3 regions of the Pseudoalteromonas shioyasakiensis genome follow, and region 2 is predicted to be linked to each of the others. Evidence: predicted binding sites of a transcription regulator. Region 2 holds the regulator's gene; each other region holds the start of a gene.

Region 1 (5,796 bases), 1.1 Mb from region 2:
TGGGCATATTCTGAGCCACGATGATACAAATCATCCAGGTAAGTTTGTTCCTGCGGCAACTCGTCTTCGCTGATTTCGCGCCACCAATGTTTGTTGGCACCTTTAACACCGTCATGCCAGCGGTAACCACGCTCTTTTAAATAGTCCTTTACGTCAAATGGCGCACCAAACGCACGAACTAACACAGTTCGCCTGTCTGCTTCAGACAACAAGTTTGCAACGGACTCGGGCAACAAATGAAACAACCAGGCCATCGCCAAACAATCGGTTGCGGCTCGGTGTCCTTCATAAAACCAACCTAAGCGAAGCAGCAGGTACTCAAGTTTTCGACTTTCAAAACCCAGCGCCTTCCAATCTATGCCACTGGCTGAACAGGCCCAAGATAGATGGCCTAATGCGGCAAACCGCTTTTCAAAGAAAGGACGATCAAACTGTGCATTGTGTGCAACCACCAGCGGATCATCGGATAACCAACTCGCTACCAGTGAATCATCAATGTGCTGGCCTTGCACCATATCATCGGTGATACCGGTTAAGTCGGTAATCAGCTCGGGGATTGGCTTGCCGGGCTCTTCATACAAGCTGATCACATCAACAATCGACACAATCCGCTGAGCAGAGGGGCTGTAAAGCACCTTAACCATACCAAGCTCAATAATGGACTCATCATCGGCAGACAGTCCGGTTGTCTCTGTATCGAGCAGCACCATTGGCTGTTCGTCACCTACTACAGGAGATAGTTCAAGTGGCCAGGACTGCGGCTCACGCGTTAATGGAATACGCTCCAGCAATCTAAAATCTTCTGGTCTTTCTGGGATATCCGCGAGGCGCTCTAGCGGAAATGGCGCAGGGGCTCTTGTCATTGATAGTTCCTCTTCAATTCTATTGTTCGCTTTGAGTTATTTCACTGTGCCACAGGTTTTTCTAAATGCACCTTGGATACCTCAGCGTTTTTTTAATCTTTCTAATGGTTGAACCCATGTATGAAGGCTTTGGCTAAGCCTTTCAGAAAGCCTTAGCTAAACCCTTTAGGTAACCCTTACCGATACCCTTTACGTATGGCTTAGCCAACCCCTTTTCAAACGGTCGCAAAAGGCTTGAACTGAGTTCGACTGAGCATTTTAATGATGCTCCTTACTTCGCTTTAAGCCAGTAAATTCAATACGAAGCAGAATTTTACTAACTGTTTTGAAACCCTTTTCGAAGGGTTCAACAAGCCTTATCTGACGGTTACTCGACCCATGCGTTAACCAGTAGCAGTAACAGGAGCAGTAACAGAAACAAGAGCAGTAGGCAGAAGCAGTATTGTCCAAGCCTTGCAGGCTTTGACGAGGACGAGCGATCCCCCATATCAAGCTTTTCAACACAAAAAAGAAATCACCCACGACACAACGTGTTACTCGAACAACTACAGTTTACCTACAATTTTACTTGTAGAAATCAGCATAGCATTAGATACTGTATAAACAAACAGTATCAATTGTAATTTTTCGAGGTTCGTCATGAGTGTCTCGCTGATAGGCCGTAGCGGCGCACTTGCCTTCATCAAAGCCAAGCGCCTTCGTATCCCATTGTTCATGGAACGTGTTTCTGCTGGTTTTCCCTCACCAGCGCAGGATTATGTTGAGCAAACGCTCGACCTTAACGAGCTTTGCATCAAGCGACCGGCTGCAACGTTCTTTGTACGTGTTGAAGGTGATTCAATGATTGATGCCGGGATTCACCCTGATGATATTTTGGTGGTTGATCGCTCTGTCCAAGCCGAACACGGTGACATTGTCATCGCTGGCATCCATGGTGAACTCACGGTAAAGGAGCTTCAACTAAGGCCGTGCGTCATGCTGCTCCCAAGAAACCAGGCGTATGAGCCCATTCATATTCCTGAAGGGGCAGAGTTAGAGATATTTGGTGTGGTCACCAATGTGGTGCGAAACATGCGCCGTAAGTCGTGACTGTCCCATGCCTGTATTTGCCTTGGTGGACTGCAACAACTTTTACGCCAGTTGTGAGAAGCTGTTTCGTCCTGATTTAAAAGATACGCCGGTTGTGGTGCTGTCCAACAATGACGGCTGCGTGGTTGCACGCTCGCGTGAAGCTAAGTTACTCGGTATTAAAATGGGCGTACCCGTCTTTCAGATCAAAGCCGAAATGCAGCGCCATGGCATTTTGGCATTCTCCTCTAACTATGCGCTTACAGTTGGGAAATACTTTAGACATCACATGTTGTAATGTTTCAGGTTGTATAAATTAGACGTCGAGATGAGGGGTGGTTACAATTTTTACTATTGGTTAAGAAATATCTTGAAAAAGTAGATGTATGAACGCGTAACCCCCTGGGGGAAGGCTTAGCAGTGTGAATAACGGATGATTTAGGTGTTAATGTGATTGAACAAAATAGGTCGTTTCCAGATGACTTCGGCTTTGACTATTGTCTTATGTGGATTAGTACGGAGAAATATCCCTCATTTATAAGTAGGCCACACCCTGACAGTGGCGAGATCATCCATGACGTTAGGGACAACTCAAAACCATTTGCTCATAAACTTCCAATTTTAATAGACCCCGATGGTATCAATGTGGTGCCAGTGAATCTATATCTTCACTCTTTGTTGGCAGATCCAGATATATCCTCCGATAAGACGATTCAATCCCATGCAGTTGCGTTATTGAGCTTCTATCGGTGGTTGAGCACGGAAATCCCCGAACATACACACCCAAGGACTGGCCTTCTGGTTGATGAAAAACCTCCGTTAACAATATATGACTGCACCGAGAAGGTAGAGGAAAGTCCAATCGTGAGATATCGAGACTATTTATTGGAAAACCTTTATACCAAGGATGAAACTGGAAAAGTCGGTGGTTCTCCAAGTACAGCCTCTTCAGTGGTCCACCGAATGCGATTTCCGTCTGCATCTGTTGAAGTTGGGCGACGACGGCTTCTGAGCCTTTACCGGCCTCACATTCAAGGCACAAGAACACCTGCCTTAACAGTTGCTCCAGGAGATTGCATTGTTCATCGTAATGTTGCCACTGGTACTCTTCCACGGTCCGTTTCTGTTTTTTCAGGTAAAGGCAGAGGGTCTGGATATCCCTGTCATTCATGACCTTCAATGCCTGTTGTCTGACTACTGAGAAGGGTTGATTATCATCAATGTTCTCATCCACAAACAGATGCAGTAACTCTGCCGCTTTCGTGACATTGTCCGCGGCTGACTGCCAGGACAGGAACACTGCTTGTTGTGCAAAGGTGTTGGCAGCTTCTTGTTGCTTGCGGATATGGTAAATGAACCCATCAGTTAACCGTTCCAGTGCCAGTTGTATCCGCTCTGTCAGGTGACATAGCAACCATAGATGCTGCTGTGCGCGTTTGAATCGTTTGAGTTTACTACCGTAATAGTTGATGAGCTCACCGAAGTGTTGTCGATTTTTAAGAGACAGATTAAGCCCATCGATAACGCCATTGATTTGCGTGCGCCATGGCGCTAACTGATGATAAAGGGCAAGCTCTTTTTTAAGTTCAGGTACGGTCAGACTTTTTGCACCGCCTCTGAGCTGGTTCAGGCTTAGTCCGTCATCAATGGCTGTTATGCTGTCCAGAAAGACGTGAAGTTCAGGACTGGTGAGTTGATTAAGTTGGTGCGCCAGGTCTTTTCTGACCTGCTGCATCGCTCTGCTTATCAGTCTCTGGAGTACGGTGTACCTAGGGATAGCAATGCTGTGACTGGTTAGGAATTCAATAGCAGTATCAAAGAGGTAACGCGGCTCCAGCCAGGCATTGCCCACCTGAACAAGGTGGTCGAAAAGAGAATTGAAGTGCTGACTTTCGTCCCATTTGTGATAACCAGCAAGGTCTAATACTTTTGCGTAGAGTCGATCTTTTTGTTTTTGTGAGGGAGTGAATGGTCTGAGCCCCTTGCCGCCAAGCAGCTCTTTACTGATGAACATTAAATCCTTAGAAACCTGCGAGTAAGCGATATCTAGGATGACGGGCTTTGATTTGAAGTATCCCAAAATCGCGACAAAGTAACATCTATGAGCTCTGAGACGAATTGACCGAAAAACTGCCAATTCCGCATCGTTCAGAGAAAAGTACAGACGTTGTTCTTCGATTGAAAAAATGGGTGGGGAATAAAGATCTGCCTGTTCTGCTCTCGTGAGAATAGTAATTTCGTTTTTGATGGCCATATCAGGGCTGTTCCGTATTAAATGTACGATATTTACCTAATTTGCCACACTTATAAGTAGTAACCCACCTCCGCAGCCATTTATTGGTGTGGTCTACAGAGGATTAAGTCTTTTTAGAGGGGAAAATCCCTAGAACCCCATCTCCAAACATATCAAGCGTGTCTGTATCCCACTCTATTGTAAACAAGACATTTTTATCTTTTATATTCAATGGCTTATTTTCCTGCTAATTGGTAATACCATGAAAAATACCATGCTCAGAAAAGGCTTAACAATATTTTGAAAAATTGCCTACTGAGCGCTGCCGCACAGCTCCATAGGCCGCTTTCCTGGCTTTGCTTCCAGATGTATGCTATTCTGCTCCTGCAGCTAATGGATCACCGCAAACAGGTTACTCGCCTGGGGATTCCCTTTCGACCCGAGCATCCGTATGAGACTCATGCTCGATTATTATTATTATAGAAGCCCCCATGAATAAATCGCTCATCATTTTCGGCATCGTCAACATAACCTCGGACAGTTTCTCCGATGGAGGCCGGTATCTGGCGCCAGACGCAGCCATTGCGCAGGCGCGTAAGCTGATGGCCGAGGGGGCAGATGTGATCGACCTCGGTCCGGCATCCAGCAATCCCGACGCCGCGCCTGTTTCGTCCGACACAGAAATCGCGCGTATCGCGCCGGTGCTGGACGCGCTCAAGGCAGATGGCATTCCCGTCTCGCTCGACAGTTATCAACCCGCGACGCAAGCCTATGCCTTGTCGCGTGGTGTGGCCTATCTCAATGATATTCGCGGTTTTCCAGACGCTGCGTTCTATCCGCAATTGGCGAAATCATCTGCCAAACTCGTCGTTATGCATTCGGTGCAAGACGGGCAGGCAGATCGGCGCGAGGCACCCGCTGGCGACATCATGGATCACATTGCGGCGTTCTTTGACGCGCGCATCGCGGCGCTGACGGGTGCCGGTATCAAACGCAACCGCCTTGTCCTTGATCCCGGCATGGGGTTTTTTCTGGGGGCTGCTCCCGAAACCTCGCTCTCGGTGCTGGCGCGGTTCGATGAATTGCGGCTGCGCTTCGATTTGCCGGTGCTTCTGTCTGTTTCGCGCAAATCCTTTCTGCGCGCGCTCACAGGCCGTGGTCCGGGGGATGTCGGGGCCGCGACACTCGCTGCAGAGCTTGCCGCCGCCGCAGGTGGAGCTGACTTCATCCGCACACACGAGCCGCGCCCCTTGCGCGACGGGCTGGCGGTATTGGCGGCGCTGAAAGAAACCGCAAGAATTCGTTAACTGCACATTCGGGATATTTCTCTATATTCGCGGTTCAGCAGGCATGTCCCCTTTGAGGGCGACCCGACGACAGGATAATCGACCTTATGGTGCGCAAATATTTCGGCACAGACGGTATTCGTGGCAAAGCCAACGAAGGCGCGATGACGGCGGAAACCGCCTTGCGCGTCGGCATGGCGGCTGGCCGTGTCTTTCGTCGCGGTGACCACCGCCATCGTGTCGTGATCGGCAAGGATACGCGCCTGTCGGGCTATATGCTTGAACCCGCGCTCACAGCCGGTTTCACCTCGATGGGCATGGACGTATTCCTTTTTGGCCCGCTGCC
Region 2 (5,796 bases):
GTTTATCGTTTTGAATCGTTTGATAATAATCGAAATCATCGGTATTCGCCGGGCCAGCAACCATATAGGCAAGTTGCGATGAAAGCGCTAATAAGCCACCACCGTTATATCTAAAGTCGATAACCAATTCATCAATATTGTCGGCTTTGAACTTGTTCACCGCATTTATCAGCTTAGGCTGAGCAATACTGATAAAGCTATTAAATTGCATATAACCCACTTTTGTACCGTTGCCAGTTGTTAAGGTATTCACATTCTGAACGGGTGATTGGGTTATATTTCCTGCAACTAGAGTAAACGACTTTTCGGTGCCATCGTTACTTTGTACAACAAAGTTGTGAGAGTCGCCAGCCGTCGGTCCAAATAGCGCTTCATTTAAAATATCTATGCCTTCTTGGGTATTAGTGTTAATACTAACGTCGTCGACCATTAAAATGGTATCACCGCGTTGTAACCCTGCATTTGCAGCCGGTGAGTCATCCTCTAAATAGGCAACACGCAACTCTCGTGGTGGAACATTACTGATAAATGCCCAATTGATACCATAGCCAGAAACCACACCTGATTGAGCCTCTTGATAATATTCTTCTGTCGGTCTGCTGAAATGAAAGTTGTCTTTAGAAGCACCAGAATCAGTTGTTTCGAAGGTCTTTAACTGATCAAAATAAGCGGCGACAGAGCTGAAGTTGTCAGGATTGTTGTCTTCTATTTCATCGTACCAAAGGTAGGTTTCGTCACTCCATGAACGTAGCCACATCTTCTCAGTAAATTCAGACCCTGCTGTATCTGGGTAAGGTTGATTATTGTTATATGGATCATTGCCAGTACGTGGTACGGCGCATTGATCTTTAAACTCGCTCGATGGCTCAAAAACACCAGCCGTCCAAGTGGGTTCTGAAGTTGTTGGTGGCGGATTGGTAGTATCGGTATTACTCGATGAGCCACCGCCGCCACAGCCAGATAGAGACGCGCCTGAGGCCGCTAAAAAAACGGCTAAAGCAAGTTTATTGTTGGTAAACATGAGAGCTTCCTTTGCGATAGTAATTGACTAAAAACTAGCAATTACCTGCTATGAAAGCAATAAGTTATAGCGTCTGAAATGTAAACGAATGTGCTTTTTAGTTATAAAGACTTATGATTGCTAATTTCTGCTATTTCAATCTTTTGCCACGATTCAAACAGCTTGCGTTGTTTGTCAGATATTTTTAAGCCATAGGTTTTTTGCATATAAAAATAGGTAGCGGCTATTTTCTTTCTTGCATAAATAGGTGGCTCAAATACGCGTTGCTTAAAATCGATTTTTACAGGGCATGCTCCGTAACTTGCGCTTGATGTTGACACCATGCCGTAGCGAAAGTTTGAACGGTCTGCATTGATCTCGCCTATAGCAGGTGCAAGGTTATTAATATCAGCTTCCATTTGACGAAACTTTTCACTGACCTTTTTACAGTTTTTGCGACCACCATCCTGCCAGCACTGTAATTGGTGGCCAAACTCCCAGGCAGGCACAATGTGCTCCCACTCTATTCTTTTTGCGCGAGCATTCTCTTTTCCTGAGCGGGTGACTGGGTTTCTTGGGATATAACCACACGCATTAGGGTCTGGCACAAGCTTTTTACCTTGGCGCTTGATATCGCAACCACAATATAAGCTTTTACTATTACTTGGAATGTTTTTAATTAAGTGCTTTTTGGCACTGTAAAAGCTCGAAAATTCTTTAGCGGATATAGGAAAAGTGAAAATAAAACAAAGGGCTAAGTATAGAAATAAACGCATATCCATCACATCAGTGAACTACAGGAGTCGCCATTTTAGAGCTACTATTCTAAAAAGGAAAAGTTTTTCAACTCAGCTATAGTTGTTAGGCCGTTTTTATTAAAGGAATTACAACCATGTTATTAGGTGCTTTTTCTGTAAGTCTAAATGTAAAAGATATTCGTGCTTCAAAGCAGTTTTATGAAAAGCTAGGTTTCAAAGAGTTTGCTGGGGAGATAGAACAGCATTGGCTAATAATGAAAAACGGTGAACATTTGATAGGTTTGTTTCAAGGTATGTTTGATAAAACCATGCTGACCTTTAATCCTGGGTGGGATCAAAATGCTGAAACTTTGGATGAATTTGCAACCTTTGAGCAATTAGCTGCACATTTTCAGCAACAAGGATTAGAAATACAAAAGGCCGGTGACGCAAGTTTTATTATCACCGACCCAGATGGCAATCCTATTTTGATTGACCAACACGTGTAGCTGGCTTTTTACGTTTAATTCGAACGTTTTGCAGTAACAAAAGAATTCCTGTAATACAAAACAGTACGCTGGTGGCTGAGAAGCTGATGAGTAGTGGGTTATTAAAGTTCTCACGCTCATCATAATCCATAATGTGTAGCATCCAGAAAAAGTCGAAAATGCGCCACAGGGTGCTGCGCACCGTAATAACTTTACCGGTTTGGCTATCTAAATATAAGGTTGTTGTTAACCAATCATCGAAGCTAACTTGCCAAACATTGGCTTTGTGACCGACTTCTCTAGGCCCTTTTGTTAATAACTGCGCTTGCGTTATTTTTGCGTCAATAAGCAAATGGGCTTGTGCATTTTCAATGATTTGCGCTTTACTCGGTGCAGGCATTTTAGCACCTGTTCTGCCATCAAAAGTAAGCGTACCGCTAGAGGATGTGACTTCTATAATCGGGGTATTCAAAAAATGGCTATATTTAATACCTTCGATTTGCTCAAATTGCGCTGTTATTTTATCAATTGAAGCAGGGGAGTCCGACAATAAAAATGGGCTACTTAAACTGCGATTAGCCAGATGCTTACCATGCACTTTTTCAAGTGGTAATGAGCTCATCACAAGCCCACCTAAAAGCCAAAAAAAGATCTGTAAAGCAAGTAAATAACCAAGCCATTTATGCCCTTTACGAGCATACTTAAACAGGCGTTTATTCATTATTACCCCGTTATTATTGTTATGTGGGCGCTATTTTAGGTTGTTTAGCTAGATTGCCAATGCGGCATAATGTCGCATTAACTGTATTCTAGATTTGGTATATATACAAAACTGAGTTAAAGTTTCAGTCGATATCAATAGAGGGTAAAAACGAGAGTATGTCGGAAATTCAATTTTTAAATGTAGATCTGGAGCTTGAATCAAAGCACGATATTAGTGCGCTTGTTGCTGATTTGAAGAAAAACGCCATGGTTTTACATTATGACCAAGATGAATACCGCCAACTAGCACGTATTGAAGCAACCGCAGATATCAGCTCTCCAGATAAAGCCATTAACCAGCTTTGCGAGCTTATTGAGTCTTGCTCGCGTAATGCATTAAAACAGTGGTTATCGTGCTCAAAGCGTACATTTGATATGGGCTTTGAGTCAGGTAATTCGCCTAAATGCTTTAACCAACCCCTGCATGCCGATACCTTGTTACGTATCTCAGCAATTGGCGCAGGGATTGAAATTACTATTTATCCTGTCGAAAAGTAGTCTGAATTTAGCGTTCTATAACAGCTGCGGTCATTCTTGATACGCAGCAAAGCTCTCCTGCGGCATTGGTAATTTTAATATCCCAAACAGAAGTTCTCTTACCTAAATGAAGTGGTCTCGCAGTTGCTGTTAACGTTCCTTTACGTGATGCTTTCATGTGGTTGGCATTAATTTCTTGGCCAACAGCATAAAACTTACTGAAATCAACCACGAAATTGGCTGCATAGCTTGCTACTGTCTCTGCTAATACAACGTTTGCTCCGCCATGAACCATACCCATAGGGTTATGATGCTCAGGAATAGCAGGCATGGTTGCCATTAAATAATCATCACCAATTTCAGTCACCTCAATGCCCATTGTTTTCATTAAAGTGCCTTGCCCGGTGATCCCTTGTTCTAGTTCTTTACATTGCTCTAATGTGATGGGGTGATGCCAAATACTCATTGTGTTTCCTTAGCCTGCTAATAAAAGATAATACCTTATGGCATCTTTCGGTGTGGTTCAATGTTAGTTTTGTAGCAATATGAAGGGGATAATTTAAATTTGCGATTTTCAAATAACTGTATATACTCACAGTTAAATGTACTGTATGGAAAACCAGTTGTATGCGCCCATTAACTAAACGCCAATCGCAAATTTTAGAACTAATTAAAGTCTTTATTAAAGATACAGGCATGCCACCTACGCGTGCTGAAATAGCTCAAACATTGGGTTTTAAAAGTGCCAACGCTGCTGAAGAACACCTAAAAGCACTGGCAAAAAAAGGCATGATCAAAATGAAGCCAGGGGCGAGTCGCGGTATTCAGTTAATTGAAGAAGATGAGCCAGAGCAACTAGGCTTACCTTTAATTGGCCGTGTTGCAGCCGGTGAACCTATTTTGGCGCAAGAGCATGTTGAAAGTCACTGCCAAGTTGATCCTTCATTATTTAAGCCTGCAGCCGATTTCTTACTGCGTGTAAATGGCATGAGTATGAAAGACATTGGTATTATGGATGGCGACTTGCTTGCAGTACACAGAACACAAGTTGCTGAAAACGGGCAAGTAGTTGTAGCTCGAGTCGATGAAGATGTAACAGTTAAGCGTCTAGAAAAAGCGGGTCGCAAAGTGCTTTTACATGCTGAGAACGAAGAGTTTTCGCCTATCGAGGTTGATCTAGAGCACGAGTCGTTCAACATCGAGGGATTAGCGGTAGGTGTAATTCGTAACGCTGATTGGATGTAAGTGTTCCCAATTTGGTGCATTAAATTGACTCAATTTGGTGCGCCGCTGAAATTTTACTACTTAAATAGGATTTGTGAATCCTTACTCTTCATTTAAAGCCTTATATGGCGCAGTTTTCCTCTCTTTTTATATTTCGTTTTTACTCCTGAACATTAAATAACGCGCTGATTATAGTTGTTATTTCTGCACCAAAATAAACATTTATTATCATTAAAACTTGCTTATTGGTCATTTTTTAACTAATTGGTTAATACACTGTATTAACACCTAATTAATAAAAAGACACAAAAATGTGCGAGGTGTTAGACAGGGGGTCGGTATCATCAGTGGGTCAAAATGATACGTAGTCGCTCTGAACAATAAGAAAAACGAATGGGCATATTGTTGTACCGCCTTTTCGCTTTGCGTCTTGCAATAGCATCTAAAGGAGCCGTCACATGGGTAAACTGCGTTACGCCTTGTGGCTTATATTGTTTGCACTTCCTGAGCTTGCATTGGCAAATAGCCAATACAATATGCGAAAAGGGGTGACCGATATAAGTAATAATGTTTATGAGTTACACATGACGATATTTATTATCTGCTGTGTAATCGGCATCATCGTATTTGCGGTGATGTTTTGGGCTTTAATACACCACCGTAAATCCAAAGGGGCCAAGCCTGCCCAATTTCATGAAAGTACAAAAGTTGAAATACTTTGGACTGCCATTCCATTTGTCATCTTAATCGCCATGGCTGTGCCAGCGACAAAAACTTTGATTGCCATGGAAGATGCCTCTAAAGCCGATATCACCATTAAAGTGACCGGCTCACAATGGAAGTGGCATTACGAGTACATGGGTGAAGACATTGCTTATTACTCGATTCTATCTACTCCCAAAGATCAAATAGACAACCAAGCAGAGAAAACTGAGCATTATTTGCTCGAGGTAGATAAACCGCTAGTACTTCCTATCAATAAAAAAGTTCGCTTTTTAATGACCTCAGACGATGTAATTCATTCATGGTGGGTGCCTGATTTTGCGGTTAAAAAGGACGCAAATCCTGGATTTATCAATGAAGCGTGGACACGTATTAACGAGCCAGG
Region 3 (5,796 bases), 890 kb from region 2:
TTTTATTTCATTCGTTAATGGCAGTTTGCCCATTACGCTTGGCATATCTTCATCCAATATAGCATCCATTAATGACATCATGCCTGTTAAGAATGCCATCCCGGTATCACGTAATTTACCATGACTGATTGCTAGTAATTCAGCAAAACGGGCGCGGGTTAGTGATAAACGTATTAACTCAGCAGGTTTATCTGCGGCAACTTGCGCAGCAAATAAAAGTGATAAGAAACGTTTGATTTCTTCACTACCTAAAACAATAAGTGCTTGTTTAATCGTGCTTATTTCGGCGCGGCGTTTAAAAGCAGCTGAATTCGAGTAGCGAAGCAGTTTGTAAGATAAGTTAACATCACGCTCGAATACCTCAGTGATTTTTTTGAGGTTTAAATCCATGCTTGACGTTTCATACAATAGCTCGGCAAGGGCCATCTCTGAGGGCGGTAAGGTTTTGCTTTGAACCATCTCAGGTTTTGAAAAGAAGAAGCCTTGAAAGTAACTAAAGCCCATTTCTAGAGCAAGTTGGTATTTCTCGTAAGTTTCGACTTTTTCGGCAAGCAACTTGATGTGCGGGTGAGGTTTTATTGCCTCAATAACTGCTTCAATTGACTCTTTGTCTGTGGTTAAAAAATCAATTTTGATCATATCGATAAACGGATAAAAATGGCGCCAGACAGGTTGATGTATGTAATCATCAAGGGCTAGAGTATAGCCACGCTCTTTTAAATCTTTAACCAGTGCAAGTAAACGCTTGCCAGGTTGAATAGTTTCAAGAATTTCGACAACGACTTGCTCTTTGCCCAATAACAGAGGGTAACCTTTTTGGAGCGTCTCTAAAGTGAAATTAATGTAAGCTGGTTTGTTATCCGTTAAATCTTCTAAACCAAAATTAAACTGACTACCTTCAATGAGCCGTGATGTTGCTTCATCGCCATCAATGTCTGGAAACACGTTATCTACGCCATCCCTAAATAGGAGTTCGTAGCCGACAAGTTTCTTTTCCTTATCTAAAATAGGTTGGCGTGCAGCGTAAAAATACATAGTCCTGGCATGTCCACTTCGGTTAATTCATTTATCCATCAGCAATATATGTCATTGTGCCTGAAATAGCATTAATTAAATGCGAATTATTGAGGATAAATACTGATTTTATTTTTACCTTAAGACTAGGATAATTTGTAATTGAATTCTATAACTTGCGATTAAATATCATATTTTTGTTATAAAAAGGTTGAAATTGTAAACTCTGTCACTGATCGGCTTGATTGGAGTTGTGGGGCAGAAGCATGTTATAGTCATGGATGATATCGGTTTTTACCCCAATAATGTCTTAAAATTAAATAACTTGCGAGTCATTATTCGGATTAAAAGCCAACATTAAACAACTTTTGGAGGCTAATTTGGAAACAGGAATGATAATTTCGTTAGCAATGTACTTCATCGTCATGCTGGGGATTGGGCTGTATGCTTATAAGCAATCTACCGACGATGTATCAGGCTATATGCTAGGTGGTCGTAATTTATCACCAAGTGTTGCTGCGCTTTCAGCTGGCGCATCAGACATGAGTGGTTGGCTGCTAATGGGTCTACCGGGTGCAATGTATTTGTTTGGTTTAAGCAAGGTTTGGATTGCCATAGGTCTAGTACTCGGTGCTTGGGCTAACTACTTCTTAGTCGCGCCTCGTTTACGTGTTTACACAGAAAAGGCGAATGACTCAATCACCATTCCAGATTACTTCGCGAACCGCTTTGATGATAATAAGAATATTCTGCGTGTTATCTCTGCGATTGTAATCATTGTTTTCTTCACCTTGTATACCTCATCAGGTGTTGTTGCAGGCGGCAAGTTGTTCGAAAACTCATTTAATATGAGCTACGAAATGGGTCTGTACATCACAACAGGTGTTGTCGTGTTATATACCTTGTTTGGTGGCTTCTTAGCAGTGAGCCTGACTGACTTTGTACAAGGCTGTATCATGTTTATCTCGTTGCTGGCTGTGCCAATTGCAACGTTTACCATGCTTGATCAGCCAGTTATGGATACACTTGCAAATGCACGCTATGACTTATTATTAAGCTCACCAAAAGAATCAGAAATTCATGCACTTAATATGATGGATTGGTTTGCAGGTGGTTCAACGATAGCGATTATTTCTGCCATGGCATGGGGCCTTGGTTATTTTGGACAACCACACATTATTGTGCGTTTCATGTCTGTGCGCTCTGTGAAAGATATGCCGACTATGCGTCGTGTGGGTATGTCGTGGATGACGCTTTCAGCTATTGGTGCTGTGCTAACAGGTCTATTTGGTGCTGCTTATATGCTTGAAAACCAAATGCCAATTGATGATAAAGAAACGATTTTCTTAGTGTTGTCTGAGCTAATCTTCCATCCTTTAATTGCCGGCTTCTTATTGGCAGCTATTTTAGCGGCGATTATGAGTACTATCTCATCGCAGTTATTAGTGTGTTCAAGCTCACTAACCGAAGATTTTTATAAGATTTACTTAAACCGTAGTGCATCTCAAAAAGAGCTGGTTTTAGTAGGTCGTATTAGTGTTATTTTGGTTGCTCTATTTGCTATTTACCTAGCCTATGACCGCGATAGCTCTATCTTAGATTTAGTGAGTAATGCATGGGCTGGTTTTGGTGCTGCATTTGGTCCACTCGTATTACTGAGCCTTTACTGGAAGCGTATGAACTTACAAGGCGCTATTAGTGGTATGGTTGTTGGTGCTGCAACAGTGCTGTTTTGGATTTACGCGCCAATTACAATTGATGGCCAAGCATTAAGTGCAATCATTTATGAGATTGTCCCAGGCTTTATTTTATCAACAATTGCTATTGTTGTTGTTAGCCTTACAACTGCTGAGCCGAAAAAAGAAATTACAGACTTATTTGATGAAGTTGAGTCGTCACTGTAGTTTTTGATTAAACACAAAAAGGGCAACATCTGTTGCCCTTTTTTATGATCTAAATTTGCGTTTTGCTTGCCGCTTTTTCTTTTATATCAGCAACGTTGTCGTCTGACTTTGCTTTTTTAGGCTTAGCTGGGGCGTCTTTTGCACCTTTAAGTACCGCCATAAATTGGTCTTTTTCTTTTGCCATTTCAAGCGCCAGTGACTCAATTTGTTGCTCGCTTAATGGTACATCAACTTTTTCAAGCATTAGTTCTAATGACTCAGCAATGTCGAGCATTTTGTCATACGCATCAGCTTCTTTCTTAGTAGTAAACGTCATGCGCTCGACTCCGTTTCTTTCTACAACATATTTAACAACAACAGCCATGATTTCTCCTGCATTTAAGCGTGGCATTTGCAGCGCAATACCGCTACTTTGATTACTGTTTTTATATACAGTAATGCTTCGAGGCTTACTTTGCAAGTAACTTGAGAAAAATTTTATTTAACAAATTTGACAATAGTAGGGACATTAGCTTTATTTAAATTGTTACCCAAAGTTAAACACAAGCGATGGAGTGAGTGTTGGGTAATAGCTAACTACCTGTCCAAGATGGACATCATGGAGGAAATTATGAAATTACTATCAAGTATTTTACTTGCCACAAGTATTGCGTTACTACCTGCTACATCGGCATTCGCCGTTAAACCAACAGAAGCAACACAAGTTAAAATGCAAAAGCTCAGTATAAACAAAGCCAGCATAGATCAACTTACTCAATTACCGGGTATTGGGGAGTCAAAAGCTAAAGCAATTGTTGAGCACCGCAAAAAACAGGGACCGTTTAAGTCGGTAGAGCAATTAAAAGAAGTAAAAGGAATAGGCGATAAGCTATTTGCTAAACTTGAGGGGAAAATTACATTATAAACAGCAGGCTATACACCTAAACAGGGCGTTATTCGCCCTGTTTAAATTCATCGATAGCTTTGTCTAAATGCGCTAATGCGAACATGTTTTCGATAGGTGTTGTAATAAGTGGGTAACTTAAGCCTGCTAACAACAACCAAGGAATAAGCATCCAACCTTCAAAGTAGGCTAAGCCTAAAAATAATGGCGCTAAAAAAGCAAGCTTACAAACCGATAAAATGATCTTTTTGCTTGGACTTAAATGAGCCAAAGCAAGAGCAATTATTTGCTGACGTTGCCTTACTTTAAAGCTTTTTAAAGCAGGGATTTGGCTAGTAAAAAAATAAATCATTATAGCGACTTTTCGCTCACTAATCGGCTAACTAAAACAGCCACAAATACCACTGAAAATGCTGCAAAAATCACTTCCATCCATGCTGGCATACTCATAGAAGCAAACTGCCAATCGATATTTCCGCAATCACCTGTGGCGGCAAAGAAGCTAGGGATCCATTCATGCAAAGGCATAAAACTTGGGAAGTTAGGTTCAAATGCACAACTAAATGCAAAAGGGTCAGTATTGTTTTGCATTGCAATGTGTTCTTTGGCAATAAAGTAACCCCAAATTGCAGAGACACCCCAAGTGGCAAATGCGACTAAGCGAATAACCATATTTTGTGGGTTAATTGCACCAATAACTCCCGCTGCAAGTAAGCCTAAAACAGCGGTACGTTGATATATACACATGATGCATGGCTCAAGGCCCATGTTGTATTGAAAAAATAACGCAGTGATTTCAAATGCGAGGGAAATAACGGCTAATAATAACCAAGGTGTTCTTTTAGTTGCTAATTCTGCTAACCAATTCATGAAAGTTCCAATTTCAAATTGTTTTCAAGATTATGCTTAGACAGGGCATTGGGTGCAAGTATCTAAGATGAAATTATACGAAAAAGGAGCCAACCAGCTCCTTTTCATTAATCATATCTAGGCTGCTTATTAAACACTAACAGCTTGCAAAGACTCACTTTGATAACAGCCTAATACACGTGTGTACTGGGTGTGTTCTTTTAGCTCTTCAAGCGCTTGCTTAACATGCGAGTCATCAAGGTTTGCTTCAAGGTCAACATAAAACACCTCTTCCCATGGGTTTCCTGGTACTGGACGAGATTCCAATTTTACCAGGTTAATTTGATGTTGTTTAAAAATCATCAAGGCATCAGCCAATGAACCCGCTTGTTGTTTGGTGGCCATAATTAAACTAGTTTTTGTTGGAATTTGCTTAGATACTTGCAACGGGTTACGCGCGACGACAATGAAGCGGCTATGGTTTTCGCTTTGGTTTGCAAGGCCAGACTTAACGACTTCTAAACCTACATTTTTACCTGCTTGTGCTGAGCCGATAGCGGCGCTGTTTGTAGTTTCAACCGCTGATTGTAATGCATGGAAGGTTGAGTCACAGGTTTCATGTTGAATATCACCTAAACCCTGAATGAAGCGGCTACATTGAGCAAAAGGCTGTGGGTGAGCAAAGATTTTATTAATGTGAGAAAGCTCAGTACCTGGCATTGCTAATAAACAGTGCTCAACGCTGTGAGTGACCTCACCGACAATTGATACTTGTGCATGTTGTAATAAATCGAACACTTCATTGATACTACCTGAGCTGGTGTTTTCAATTGGCAGTAAGCCGAAATCAGCTTGGCCACTTTCAACTTTGCCAGTGATTTGATCAAAGCTCGAACAGCCCATCTCAATCAGCTTACCTGGGCGACGGCTAAAATATTTATGGCAGGCTAATTGGCTATAAGAGCCTTGACCACCTAAGTAAGCAACACGATGACTTTCGCTCATTGCTTCAGGGTTTAGATTCTTTTGTAGCATTGCTTGTTGATTCAAAACAGAATCTTCAAGAATAGTTTGGAACACATTATTGATGTAGTACGCATCTAGACCTAGCGACTTACCATAATTAATAAGCTTTTCGAGTAATGC

What was found. The regulator LexA, encoded in region 2, represses DNA repair genes until DNA is damaged. The targets are predictions, from matches to a motif close to TACTGTATNNNNATACAGTA.
Region 1: a site for LexA is predicted at 1,457-1,476, ahead of umuD (translesion error-prone DNA polymerase V autoproteolytic subunit). Genes of this name have one in related genera too.
Region 3: a site for LexA is predicted at 3,336-3,355, ahead of KQP93_RS12510 (YebG family protein). Genes of this name have one in related genera too.

What each region holds. Positions count from the first base shown of each region.
Region 1 is NZ_CP077770.1:868,296-874,091, reverse strand. It holds gene KQP93_RS04105 (3'-5' exonuclease) at 1-863, opposite strand, end outside; gene umuD (translesion error-prone DNA polymerase V autoproteolytic subunit) at 1,503-1,952, shown strand; partial or broken gene KQP93_RS04095 (Y-family DNA polymerase) at 1,960-2,193, shown strand; partial or broken gene KQP93_RS04090 (DUF4158 domain-containing protein) at 2,872-4,185, opposite strand; gene sul2 (sulfonamide-resistant dihydropteroate synthase Sul2) at 4,656-5,471, shown strand; partial or broken gene glmM (phosphoglucosamine mutase) at 5,558-5,796, shown strand, end outside.
Region 2 is NZ_CP077770.1:3,585,344-3,591,139, reverse strand. It holds gene KQP93_RS16640 (S41 family peptidase) at 1-1,021, opposite strand, end outside; gene KQP93_RS16635 (endonuclease) at 1,123-1,776, opposite strand; gene KQP93_RS16630 (VOC family protein) at 1,893-2,246, shown strand; gene KQP93_RS16625 (hypothetical protein) at 2,221-2,946, opposite strand; gene KQP93_RS16620 (hypothetical protein) at 3,105-3,485, shown strand; gene KQP93_RS16615 (PaaI family thioesterase) at 3,493-3,930, opposite strand; gene lexA (transcriptional repressor LexA) at 4,092-4,709, shown strand; gene coxB (cytochrome c oxidase subunit II) at 5,147-5,796, shown strand, end outside.
Region 3 is NZ_CP077770.1:2,692,526-2,698,321, reverse strand. It holds gene KQP93_RS12520 (EAL and HDOD domain-containing protein) at 1-1,035, opposite strand, end outside; gene putP (sodium/proline symporter PutP) at 1,407-2,918, shown strand; gene KQP93_RS12510 (YebG family protein) at 2,968-3,282, opposite strand; gene KQP93_RS12505 (ComEA family DNA-binding protein) at 3,529-3,822, shown strand; gene KQP93_RS12500 (DUF6170 family protein) at 3,851-4,153, opposite strand; gene dsbB (disulfide bond formation protein DsbB) at 4,153-4,671, opposite strand; gene KQP93_RS12490 (chorismate mutase) at 4,801-5,796, opposite strand, start outside.